3 regions of the Thermaerobacillus caldiproteolyticus genome follow, and region 2 is predicted to be linked to each of the others. Evidence: a T-box and tRNA genes for the amino acid it is inferred to sense, from the RefSeq annotation. Region 2 holds a T-box; the other regions hold tRNA genes.

Region 1 (4,208 bases), 1.1 Mb from region 2:
TAACAACATAGCCAAGCTCACGGGCAATATCTATAATCGCATCACGTGTAATTCCTTCAAGAGCCCCAACGTATCCAGGCGGCGTATAAAGAACACCATTCTTGACGATAAACACATTGTCACCCGATCCTTCTGCCACATATCCTTGATCATTTAACATTAACGCCTCGCTCACATTTGCCAAATGTGCCTCAATTCTTACAAGGATGTTATTTAAATAGTTCAGCGATTTGACTTTTGGACTGAGAACGTCTGAACGGTTTCTTCTTGTTGGTACTGTCACCACTTCAATCCCTGTTTCATATAAATGTTTTGGGAAGATTGCCAATGGCTCGACAATGACAACAACTTGAGGTTTCTGACATTTGTACGGATCAAGTCCTAAATCACCGATACCTCTTGAGATAACAACGCGAATATATGCGTCTTGAAACTGATTTTTTTGAACAGCTTGAACAATGATGTCCGTCATCTCTTCTTTTGAGTAAGGAATTGTTAATAAAATTGATTTAGCGGAATTATAAAGGCGGTCAATATGTTCTTGCAGACGAAAAACATTGCCGCTATAGACACGAATTCCTTCGAACACTCCATCTCCATACAAAAAACCATGATCATATACAGAAATTTTGGCGTTTTCTTTTGTGACAAATTCACCGTTTAAAAAAATCCATTGTTCACTCAACGTTTTTCCCCTCTTCCCTTGCTAAGTGAGCCCTCTTTGTGGGTGTACTGTTTTTATTCTTTTGATTTATTTGAAAATTATAATAATCCCAAAACAAAGGAGAGTCAATACTATTTTTTGAATATTTAGATTCGTTAGACTATTTGTATACGCTTACATTACGATGAAATCAAGGGATGAGCTAGCGAGAAAATTTTTTATGAAAAGGGGAAGCAACATTAAAAGATCTAATAAAAAGCCTTTCTTTCCTAAGTAAGGAAAGAAAGGCTTTAAGCGTCCCAGGAGAGATTCGAACTCCCGACCGACGGCTTAGAAGGCCGCTGCTCTATCCAGCTGAGCTACTGGGACATGATATTCAATGTACGAAGTAGTCTCACCGCATTTCGTCCCGCTTCCTCTCAGAAAGATGATTCAAGAAGCAGTTTAAGCGGTACGATGTAGCTATCTCTCAGGGAGGGGATTCGATCGTGCTTTATCCAGATGAGTTACTACGACGTTCCAAAGACATTTTTTATTATAGGGGAGCATCTCTATAAAGTCAAGATATAAAAAGGAGCGAGAGGTCATTTCTCGCTCAAAATGTGAATGATTTTGTTAAGGATGATACTTCTTGTCCATTGATGTCGTAAAATTGCACCGTTGCCTGTCCGTTGTCCATTTGCAACAAAGCATATGTTTTTTCTTTTCTCATCCGCGGCAGGGCAATGCTCCCAGGGTTAATGAAGAGAATATCATGAATCATCTCTGCCCCTGCAATATGGGAATGCCCAAAACAAACAACTTTTGCTCCCGTTTCTTGAGCACGATAATATAGGTTCATAAGCGTCATTTTTACATTATAAAGATGACCATGCGTAATAAAAAAGCGAACTCCTTGAATCTCTTCTATGCGTTCTTTTGGAAATTCGGTGGTAAAATCACAATTACCTCGAACATACAAAAAACTTTCCAATTCTGCGCAATCTGCTGGTAGTTCGGAATCACCACAATGAATCAATGCGTCTACTTCGTTATGATATCGTTGTTTGATTTCGATTAACTCTTTGGTCAATCCATGGCTATCGCTTGCAATGAGCACTTTCATTTCTCTTTACTCCCCGTTATTGATAATTTCATTCCACTGCTTTTCTAGTTTAGCTAGAGCATTGGCGCGATGGCTAATTTCGTTCTTTTCTTCCTTTGTCAATTCCGCCATCGTTTTTCCTTTTTGCGGAACATAAAAAATTGGATCGTATCCAAATCCATTTTCTCCTCTTGGCTCTTCTGTAATATATCCTTCACACGTTCCCTCAACTACGACAGTGCGACGGTGAGGCATGGCTACAGCTAGCGCACAATGGAAGCGAGCCGTTCTCTTTTCCAACGGAACTTCTTTGAGCTCCTCTAATACTTTGGCAATGTTGGCTTGATCATCTTTTTCCTCGCCAGCATAGCGTGCCGAATACACCCCAGGTCTTCCGCCAAGCGCATCAATCGATAATCCAGAATCATCCGCAATGACCATTGTATGAAAATACTCTGCCATCGTTTCCGCTTTTAATATCGCGTTTTCGGCGAATGTATGTCCCGTTTCTTCCACATCCGGACAATGAGGAAAATCTAATAAAGATTTTACCTCAACTCCTTTTTTCGCAAGTAATGTTTGAAATTCCTTTGCTTTTCCCGCATTTTTCGTCGCAATAATGACTTCTTTCATGCTTCTTTCACTCTCTCCTCTGTGCTCATTTTGGCACCAATTTGTTCTGCTAATGATCCCAATATTTCCTTTTGAATATCGATAAGTTGTCGAATTCCTAGTTCTGCTGTCTCTAATAGCTCGTTTAATTGCTCGCGTGAAAACGTTGCTTCTTCTCCTGTTCCTTGAATTTCAACAAAATGGCCTGCCCCCGTCATGACGACGTTCATATCTACTTCTGCTTGCGAATCTTCAGCATAATTTAAATCAAGAATGACACCGTGTTGCGGATCGATTCCCACTGATGTAGCAGCAAGAAAATCGGTAACAGGAATCTCCGCCAATCGTTTTTCTTCTACCAATTTTGCAAACGCTAGTACCATCGCAACAAATGCTCCCGTAATCGACGCTGTACGCGTACCACCATCCGCTTGAATAACATCACAATCAATCCAGATCGTCTTCTCTCCAAGTTTTTCTAAATCTACGACAGAACGAAGCGCCCTACCAATAAGACGCTGAATTTCCATCGTGCGTCCAGAAACTTTCCCTTTGCTTGATTCACGTACATTTCGTTGCTCTGTGGCACGTGGTAACATCGCATATTCGGCAGTAATCCATCCTTTTCCCCCACCACGCATAAATGGCGGCACTTTATCATCAATGCTCGCCGTACAAATGACCTTTGTATCCCCAACCGTAATAAACACAGAGCCTTCTGCATGTTTAATAAAATGCGTTTCAATATGTACTGGCCGCAGCTGTTTGTTTTCTCTTCCATCGACTCTCATGAAAAAGCCCCCTTAATGAAGTGCACAATATAAATAGAAAGAGGTGGCGTGATAGCCTACCTCTTTTTATATCATAGTATAGCATTAAAAACTACCTGTATTCACATTTTCTGGTCTTGTCACCGGCTCGGAAAGTGCTTTTCCGTCTTCTTTCACAAGATTCGCTTTGCCGTTGACGGTAACCGCCACACTTTCAACACCTTTTTGTTCAGTGAGTGAAAGAACAAGTGAATTTAAAACATGATCGGAAATGACATTTTTCTTATTGCTTCCGTAAATGGCATCGTTAAAGTTCAACGTAACTTTCCCGTCTTCGTATTTTGGCTTTCCTACTAACTGTACATCCGGTTGAAAATCGCTCACAAGTCCATCTCCATAACTCGGCCCCTTAATCAACTCATTGACAACAGCGACAATATCATCTTTTTCTTTATTCGAAACGCGCCGTGTAACCGGCACATAGTAAGTATGTTCCCCTTGTTGCGCCAAAAAATAGACTGTAACCGGGTGAGTATTCGTAATGTCGACAACTCCGCTTGTATCCATGTTAATTCCATCTTCACGGCTTACGCCATCTTGAATCGGCGTTTTATTCACTGGCATGACGGTTTGGTCATAACCATTAATGCGAATTTTTACTTTCTTAACATTATCGAATTGCGTTAATGTCCATGTAATGGCTTGCAAAATTTTCTTTTCATCTTCCGGTTTATAATTAGCAAACTCCGGGGAAAAATCAGCAATAATGGTCCCATCTTTTTCAAGCTTGACTCCCAGTACTCGCGTATCCGCCGGCAGTACGGCTCGGAACCCGTTCGGTAATAGTTCAGAAACAGGTCCGCCTTCGACCAAATATTCTAACGCTTGTTTTGCAACGGCATCTGTTTTCGGTAACTCAAGTGTTTGTGGAACAACGAAGCCGTTTTTATCAATTAAATACAGCTCTCGTTTGACAGTCTCGGTCGCTTTTTGTTCTTCTTTTACCTCCCCTGTGCGGTCTCCCTGTTTTCCAGTTGATTGCTGCAGCGATTTTCCGTCTTCTAAATAGCTGACATCC
Region 2 (4,208 bases):
ACTGCGTTCCTTTTCTATAAATGCGAAAACCAGTTTTACGAATAAGAATCGTCGGAATGATTCCATAAAATAAAAAGCAACACAAAAAAGCAATCAGCCAAATCATAGATTCCACCTCTTTATTCGACCTCTACTCTTCCACTTTAACAGCAGCAACATCCATTGAAAATAGTAAGTTATAGGATTTTCGCAGATTTCCATCTTGTTCTTTGCTATAATACAATACGGAGTGATAAAAAGAAAAGATTCAAAGATTCATCGGCATATATTTCAAATTAGAAAAGCACAAATGCCGCATTTCTCTCGAAACCGCATGCTCTACGCCGATTTCTGCGATTTCAATGATTTGGCCCGAGAGAGCCTAGACGGAAAAAATGAAAGCGGCACTATCTTTGTATCATGATAAAAGACAGGTGATCAGATTGAACAAAAAAATTCTCCTTACCGGCGGCGGATCAGCCGGTCATGTAACCGTCAATTTAGCACTCATCCCCAAACTGAAAGAACAAGGTTGGGATATTTCCTATATCGGTTCACATAACGGTATCGAACGAGAACTTGTTTCTCAAGTGAAAGATGTTCCGTATTTTCCTATTTCAACTGGAAAATTACGCCGCTACTTCGATTGGAACAATTTTAAGGACCCGTTCAAGGTCATCAAAGGAACGCTTCAAGCGTACCAAATTATGAAAAAAGAAAAGCCAAGCATCGTGTTTTCCAAAGGCGGATTTGTCTCCGTCCCCGTAATCATCGGAGCTTGGTTAAATGGCATTCCTACCATCATTCACGAATCCGATATTACACCGGGACTTGCCAACAAAATCGCGATGCCGTTTGCGACAAAAATATGTGTTACATTTCCAGAAACGCTCCGTCATGTCAAGGAACATAAAGGTGTATACGTAGGAGCGGTCGTGCGCGAAGAATTAAAAAAAGGAGATGCTAATCAAGGATTTGAGTATTGTCAGTTTCAAAAAGGAAAGCCCGTTCTTCTTGTCATGGGTGGAAGTTTAGGGTCAAAACGCATTAATGACGCATTGCGTGCCAATCTACAAACACTTCTTTCGGATTTCCAAATTGTTCATATTTGCGGAAAAGGAAATGTCGACGCTCAATTTGCGAATGAAAAAGGATATAAACAGTTCGAGTATGTCCACGAAGAACTGCCTCATCTGATGGCGATGGCGGACATCGTGTTATCACGCGCCGGATCAAACTCGATTTTTGAATTTCTTACATTGAGAAAGCCGATGCTTCTCATTCCCCTTCCGAAAGGGGCAAGCCGCGGTGACCAAATTTTAAATGCCCGTTCCTTTCAAAAATCGGGATACGCCGAAGTACTGTTGGAAGAAGAACTGACAAACGAATCGTTATTAAAAGCCATTTATCATTTATACCGAGGCAGACAGAAATACATTGATAATATGAATAAGTCCGAGGCAAACGATGCGTTAAACAAACTCCTTGCATTGATTAACGAATCAAGCAAAAAGTAACTTGAAAAATCCGGAAAAATGATTATAATACTAAAAAAGTCAATACCCAATTCGATGACGAAGAGAGTAGTTATATAGAAAGCTCCAGCGAGTCAGGGATGGTGGAAGCCTGATGCGGACTATATAATGAAGCGCCCTTCGGAGATGCTTGTCTGAACGCCGATTGGTCAGTAGGACTGGCCGGGGAACTCCCTCGTTAACAACAAAAGCTGGTTCATATCGAACAATCAGAGTGGTACCGCGGGTGACGAGCTCGTCTCTATCAAGAGACGGGCTTTTTTGTTTAATTCAAAGGAGGAGGAAACATGAACTATAAGGTCTATTTTGCCAAACGCATCGCTGATTCACTTGACGAACAGCTTACTGAACAACAAGCATATGAACTGATTGAAACTCCAAAATATGCATCTCATGGAGATTTAGCATTTCCTTGCTTTACGCTGGCAAAAGCGTTTCGAAAGTCTCCTGCTCTCATCGCCGAAGAGCTTGCCGTAAAAATGAATGATCCATTATTTGAGAAGGTCGAAGCAAAAGGTGCTTATGTAAATGTCTTTTTAGACAAAGCTGCTGTCAGCAAGCAAGTCGTTGAAGCCATTTTACAACAAGGCAGCCATTATGGCGATTTATCATTTGGGAAAGAACAAACAATTGTCCTTGATTTTTCTTCACCGAACATCGCCAAACCGTTTTCCATGGGACATCTCCGCTCCACCGTTATCGGAAGCGCCATCGCCAACATCGCCGAAAAATGCGGCTACAAGGCAGTAAGAATTAATCATCTAGGCGACTGGGGCACACAATTCGGCAAATTAATTGCTGCTTATAAACGATGGGGCGATGAAAGCAAAATTAAAGAAAATCCCATTAAGGAGCTGTTCAGCCTCTACGTAAAATTTCATGAAGAGGCAGAAACAGACAAACAGCTTGAAAGTGAAGGACGGGCATGGTTTAAAAAGCTGGAAGACGGTAACGAGGAAGCACACCGGATCTGGAAATGGTTTCGTGATGAGTCTTTAAAAGACTTCTCCCGCATCTACGAATTGCTGGGTGTTTCGTTTGACTCCTACAACGGAGAAGCATTTTACAATGACAAAATGGAGCACATTGTGCATTTGCTTGAGGAACAAAATTTATTAAGCGAATCGGATGGGGCGATGGTTGTTCGGCTTGACGAAAAAGAATTGCCGCCTTGCCTCATTAAAAAATCAGACGGAGCGACATTATACGCAACTCGTGATTTAGCGGCAGCAGTTTACCGTTATGAAACATACCAGTTTGCTAAAGCCCTTTATGTCGTCGGACGTGAACAAAGCCTTCATTTTCAACAAGTGTTCTCCGTGCTCGAAAAGCTTGGTTTCGATTGGGCAAAAACGATGGTTCACGTCCCTTTTGGTCTCATGTTAAAGGACGGCAAAAAGATGTCAACGAGAAAAGGCCGCGTGATTTTGCTTGAAGATGCCCTCAAGGAAGCGATCGCGCTGGCAAAACAAAATATCGCAGCAAAAAACCCAGGTTTAGAAAACAAAGAAGAAGTGGCACGCCAAGTCGGTGTTGGCGCGGTCATCTTTTATGATTTAAAACATGAACGAACGAGCAATATTGAATTTTCACTTGAAGACATGCTGAAATTCGAAGGCGAAACAGGGCCATATGTGCAATATACGTACGCAAGATCCTGTTCCATTCTTCGAAACGCTCAAACAGCAGTGACAAACACCATTCACGGACTAACTACAGAAGAAAGTTGGAAAATTGTCAAACTGCTTGCTTCCTTCCCGAGTGTGATTGAAAAAGCGTACGAACATCTCGATCCTTCTTTGATTGCTAAATATGTCATCGATTTGGCCCAAGCGTTTAACAGCTATTACGCCCACACAAAAATCCTTGTCAAAGATGAAGAACTGAACTCGCGCCTTGCCTTGGTTCAGGCGGCAGCCATTGTATTAAAAGAAGGATTACGGCTATTAGGAATTGAGACGCCGGAACAAATGTAGGCAAGAGCGGGAACATCCTAAAAAACAAACATGGCATCTGTAAAATATAGATGCCATGTTTGAGACTATAAGAAGCGCCAGAAGTTTATAAAGGATATAGCATTTAACATGAACTTATAGATAAGCGGACCATAATAGTGAAGTTATTCAAAAAATATTATTTTCTTTTCTGAAATAAAGGAGCCATTCGATCAACCCGATTTGTCCAAATACCACCTGTATAGTTAGATAGTAAGCATTTATATCTTCGGCTGTATCAGAACCTCTCGAAAAATCGCCACTCCCTCCAACGATCATTACACGAGTATCGACATTCTCCATTCAATTCAAGAAATGATTAGGCTATCCCCATAACCAAAGAGCAATTATTTCAGATATATAGAGTTGGAGATGTTCACACGTCGATGACACAATACCAGCTCATACGATGAAAATATAAGGAAATAAACAATCATTCATGGCAGCTATAGACATGCCTCGAAGGTTCGGGAGCAGTTTTTTAAAGCAGTGATGGGATCATCGCCACCATATGCCGTTAATGGAGCATCGTTTAGTTAGATTCTGTTAAAGGCAATTATTTTCTAAAATATGTTATAACCAATGAACACGAACGCTTCGAGGAGGTTAGCAGGGGCATAAGTAAGTTATTCAACAACTTGCTTAAATTCTTAGGCACATTGATCCTACGCAAAAAAAGGAAGCCGAGCAATGGCTTAAA
Region 3 (4,208 bases), 660 kb from region 2:
TGGTTTTTTACATCTTCTCCTAAGCCGCCTCGTGCTGGAACGAATAAAACATCGCTTTGTTTGGAATCAGGAGTCATCATCTCCGCTACAGCAGCGAGCGTCGTTCCCCCTGTAACAGCGACAATGTTTTTGTCTGTCAATCTTTCTTTCATACAGGCCACACAAGCTCTTCCCATTTCTTTTTTCACCCAAGGAGAAAGGTCACTATCACCAGCGACTACAATGACATCTTCAATATGAAGTGTGTGCTTTAATTTTTTTTCTAAATCTTTTAGACCTAAAACTTCTCTCATGACGTCTTCAAGAATATGCAACAATTCGTTTCCTTCCGACGTCACGCTCATGCCAGCGGAACTCATGATCAACAGGTTTTGCTCTTTTAAAAACTGCACTTCGGAGCGAAGCACGCGCTCACTGATCCCCAAACTATTGGATAACACTCTTCTACCGATCGGTTGCATAAGACGAATGTATTGCAAAATACGGTACCGTTTTTGCATAACATCAAGAAGGTCAGGTAATAATTTCTTCTGGGCCTCAATTAAAGACTGCATGTATTCCCTTCTCCTTGCACAGAATATACATGGACCTAAAATGTCCCGCTATGACTTATTATGTCCCGCTTGTGTGAAAAAAATTACTCCTGCTACATTTTTATTGTAACAGGAGTAACATAAATCTTCAACTATTCAACTCCCGAAGTAAACGCTTTCTTACAATTTCTTTTTGAATCATCCCATAGTCGATTTCCTCCCCATCAATTTCGACGACCGGAATCATTAACTGGTATTTTTCTAATAATGCATCGTCGCTGTAAATATCAATTTCATTGATTTGAAAATCGTACTCTTTTTGCAACTCTTGCAAGACTGCTTTCGCTTTTTCGCATAAAGGACAATCGACTTTTGAGTAAAGATTGACTACCATGATTTCACTTCCTAATACTGTTTTCGTTTGGCTGATGATGGGATATAGAGCTGCTCGCGATATTTCGCGACTGTTCGTCGTGAAATCGCAATACCATGCTGTTCATGCAACATATCAGCAATCTTTTGGTCGGATAAAGGTTCTCGCTTGTTTTCGGCTTCAATGAGCTGCTTAATCAACGCTTTTGTTTTGGTAGCAGAGGCCTCTTCGTCAGCGCTTACAGAAGAAAGCGAACTCGTAAAAAAGTACCGGAGCTCTACCGTGCCAAACGGTGTTTGTACATATTTATTTTTCACAGCACGGCTTACCGTCGATTCATGAATGTTAAGGGCATCCGCAATTTCACGCATAGTCAAAGGCTTTAAAGCGGTTAAGCCTTTTTCGAAACATTGTTTTTGCCTTTCCAAAATTTCTTTCATAACGCTCACTAACGTTTGCTTACGCTGTTCTAAGCTTTTCGTCAGCCAAAGAAATTGACGATATTTTTCTTTGATGAATAATTCAACTTGTTCATCTTGCCGACAAGCGAGTTTCTTTTCATATTCACGGTTCCATATTAATTCTGGGAGAATCTCGTCATTAAATAGAAGGCGCAAGCCTTCTTCAGAGCGTTCGATGACGAAATCCGGCACAATAAAATGCGGTTCAATTTTTGTATAATGGCTGCCTGGGCGAGGTTCAAGGGTGCGAATTAAATCCCAGACTTGCTGCAAATCGGTAATGTCCACATGCAATTGTTTAGATAATGCTTTCCAAGCTTTCTCCACGAACAGTGAAAAATGCTGTGACACAATTTGCTCCGCTAATAAATTCCGCTCCGGTAAACGTTGTAATTGGAGGTATAAACACTCTTGCAAACTGCGTGCCCCCACACCGGCAGGCTCAAGCGATTGTAACAACTGAACCGCTTCTTCTACTTCATCTTCAGAGACGGCTAAATGAGCGGCAACATCCTTCATATCCGTACGCAAATAGCCGGCATCATCAAGTGAATTAATTAAATAACGAAGAATGTGTCTAGTTTTTGGGGACAGCGACATCGAATGAAGCTGAGACAATAAATAAGAAGTTAGCGTTTCAGAACGAACGCTTATATTTTCAATCACGTTTCGCTTTTCTTGATGAGACAAAGATTTATATGATTGCCCCGGTTTATGATCGTTAATTTCAAGAAACGGATTATCCAGCGACTGTTCGTACAGAAACGATCGCAATTCCAGAGTGGAATACTGCAATAGCTCAATCGCTTGTGTTAATTCTTTTGTCAATGAAAGCCTTAGCCGTTGTTCTTGGAGTAATTCCGCTCTCATAGTCGCACGCCTCCTTCTCCATTTATTGTACATCAACCTGCACCAGGCGTATATGGTAATGAATTGTAAGAAAACGATCTATATTAGTACTGCTTTGAACGTTCCCAACTATCTATACAATATATATATTCGTACACTTTCCAAAAAAGAAAGACCTATCACTCACGGTGATAGGTCTTTCTCAGGTTATACGCCCTCGGCAGGATTCGAACCCACGCTAAGAGAACCGGAATCTCTCGTGCTATCCACTACACTACGAGGGCATGGTGTTGCGAGGACATGGCGTTTAGTTGCACATTCAATTATAGTGAAGATTATTCTTTTTTGCAAGAGGAAAATGTGTTTAAAAAATAGAAAAGCGGATATGATGAAAAAAGGGATGAAGATGAGTCATAACGAATAATAATGAAGTAAGGGCAGGAGGTTTTGTTTGACCTTCATTGACCAATTATGTATCATAAAAATACATACGATTTTAACCGATTGGTAAAGGAGGAAGTTCCATGAATTTAATTCCTACAGTTATTGAGCAAACAAGTCGCGGTGAACGCGCATATGACATTTACTCCCGTTTGTTAAAAGACCGCATTATTATTCTCGGTAGCCAAATTGATGACCATGTGGCCAACTCGATCGTTTCGCAGCTTTTATTTTTAGCCGCAGAAGATCCAGAAAAGGATATCTCTCTTTACATTAACAGCCCAGGCGGTTCGATTACAGCAGGAATGGCGATTTATGACACAATGCAATTTATTAAGCCTGATGTATCAACGATTTGCATTGGAATGGCTGCATCCATGGGTGCATTTTTGCTTGCAGCAGGAGCAAAAGGAAAACGATTCGCTTTACCAAATAGCGAAATCATGATTCACCAACCTCTTGGAGGCGTGCAAGGTCAAGCGACAGAAATCGAAATTGCTGCTAAACGCATTCTTTTCTTACGCGATAAATTAAATCGTATCCTTTCCGAGAACACAGGACAACCAATTGAAGTCATCGAACGAGACACCGACCGTGATAACTTTATGACAGCGGAAAAAGCAAAAGAATATGGATTAATTGACCGTGTCTTAACAAGAGTCGATGAAAAATAATCGACGTTTTTATTAACGAATGAGGCTGTTCTCTTTTTATGTGGGAACAGCCTCGTTTTTATCGATTTATTATCCTTCGTTTTGTACGTACTTAGCTAACGCTTCAAGCGCTTCTTTTTCATCCGGACCATCAGCAATGAGTGTAATGACAGACCCTGAACTGATTGCCAAGCTCATTAATCCCATAATACTTTTTGCGTTGACTTTTTTTCCGTCTTTCTCTAAATAAATATCCGACGAAAACCGGTTTGCTTCTTGTACGAATAACGCGGCTGGACGTGCCTGTAATCCCGTTTTTAGCAACACTTCCACTTGTTTTTCCACCATATTCCTGTCTCCCCTTCACTCTAAAGTGATTTATGAAAATCAATTGGTTGACCAGCCCGTAGTTTTTCGGCAATCTCATCAATTTTCCTTAATCGATGATTGATTCCTGATTTGCTTATCTTTCCTCCGGATACCATTTCACCTAGTTCTTTTAACGTAACATCTTGGTAATTAATTCTTAATTCAGCAATTTCCCGCAATTTTTCTGGAAGCGCGCTTAGACCGATCGTTTCATCAATGTAGCGAATGTTTTCGATTTGCCGAAGAGCTGCACCAATTGTTTTATTTAAATTCGCTGTTTCACAGTTAACAAGGCGGTTTACTGAGTTTCTCATATCACGAACAATCCGGACATCTTCAAATCGAAGCAGCGCTTGATGAGCGCCAATAATATTTAAGAACTCAGCAATTTTTTCCGCCTCTTTTAAATACGTAATAAACCCTTTTTTTCGTTCTAACGTTTTGGCATTGAGAAAAAAGTGACTGTTCATTAATTCACATAATGAATCGCTATGTTCCTTATATAGCGAAAAAATTTCAAGATGATACG

The links. A T-box is a leader RNA that pairs with one kind of tRNA and senses whether it is charged. The one in region 2 lies ahead of argS (arginine--tRNA ligase), so its partner is inferred to be a tRNA-Arg.
Region 1: it has a tRNA-Arg gene. The T-box ahead of argS (arginine--tRNA ligase) is inferred to sense a tRNA for this amino acid. The anticodon was not compared.
Region 3: it has a tRNA-Arg gene. The T-box ahead of argS (arginine--tRNA ligase) is inferred to sense a tRNA for this amino acid. The anticodon was not compared.

The regions. Positions count from the first base shown of each region.
Region 1 is NZ_CP064060.1:2,309,864-2,314,071, forward strand. It holds gene ilvE (branched-chain-amino-acid transaminase) at 1-685, opposite strand, end outside; tRNA gene ISX45_RS11560 (tRNA-Arg) at 960-1,033, opposite strand; gene ISX45_RS11565 (metallophosphoesterase family protein) at 1,260-1,769, opposite strand; gene ISX45_RS11570 (XTP/dITP diphosphatase) at 1,776-2,381, opposite strand; gene rph (ribonuclease PH) at 2,378-3,151, opposite strand; gene ISX45_RS11580 (GerMN domain-containing protein) at 3,236-4,208, opposite strand, start outside.
Region 2 is NZ_CP064060.1:3,383,209-3,387,416, reverse strand. It holds gene ISX45_RS17025 (polysaccharide deacetylase family protein) at 1-106, opposite strand, end outside; gene ISX45_RS17020 (undecaprenyldiphospho-muramoylpentapeptide beta-N-acetylglucosaminyltransferase) at 423-1,496, shown strand; T-box leader at 1,542-1,760, shown strand; gene argS (arginine--tRNA ligase) at 1,802-3,490, shown strand; partial or broken gene ISX45_RS17010 (IS1595 family transposase) at 4,126-4,208, shown strand, end outside.
Region 3 is NZ_CP064060.1:2,723,345-2,727,552, forward strand. It holds gene ISX45_RS13745 (sugar-binding transcriptional regulator) at 1-554, opposite strand, end outside; gene ISX45_RS13750 (glutaredoxin family protein) at 682-927, opposite strand; gene rpoN (RNA polymerase factor sigma-54) at 939-2,237, opposite strand; tRNA gene ISX45_RS13760 (tRNA-Arg) at 2,429-2,500, opposite strand; gene clpP (ATP-dependent Clp endopeptidase proteolytic subunit ClpP) at 2,741-3,331, shown strand; gene ISX45_RS13770 (HPr family phosphocarrier protein) at 3,401-3,658, opposite strand; gene whiA (DNA-binding protein WhiA) at 3,679-4,208, opposite strand, start outside.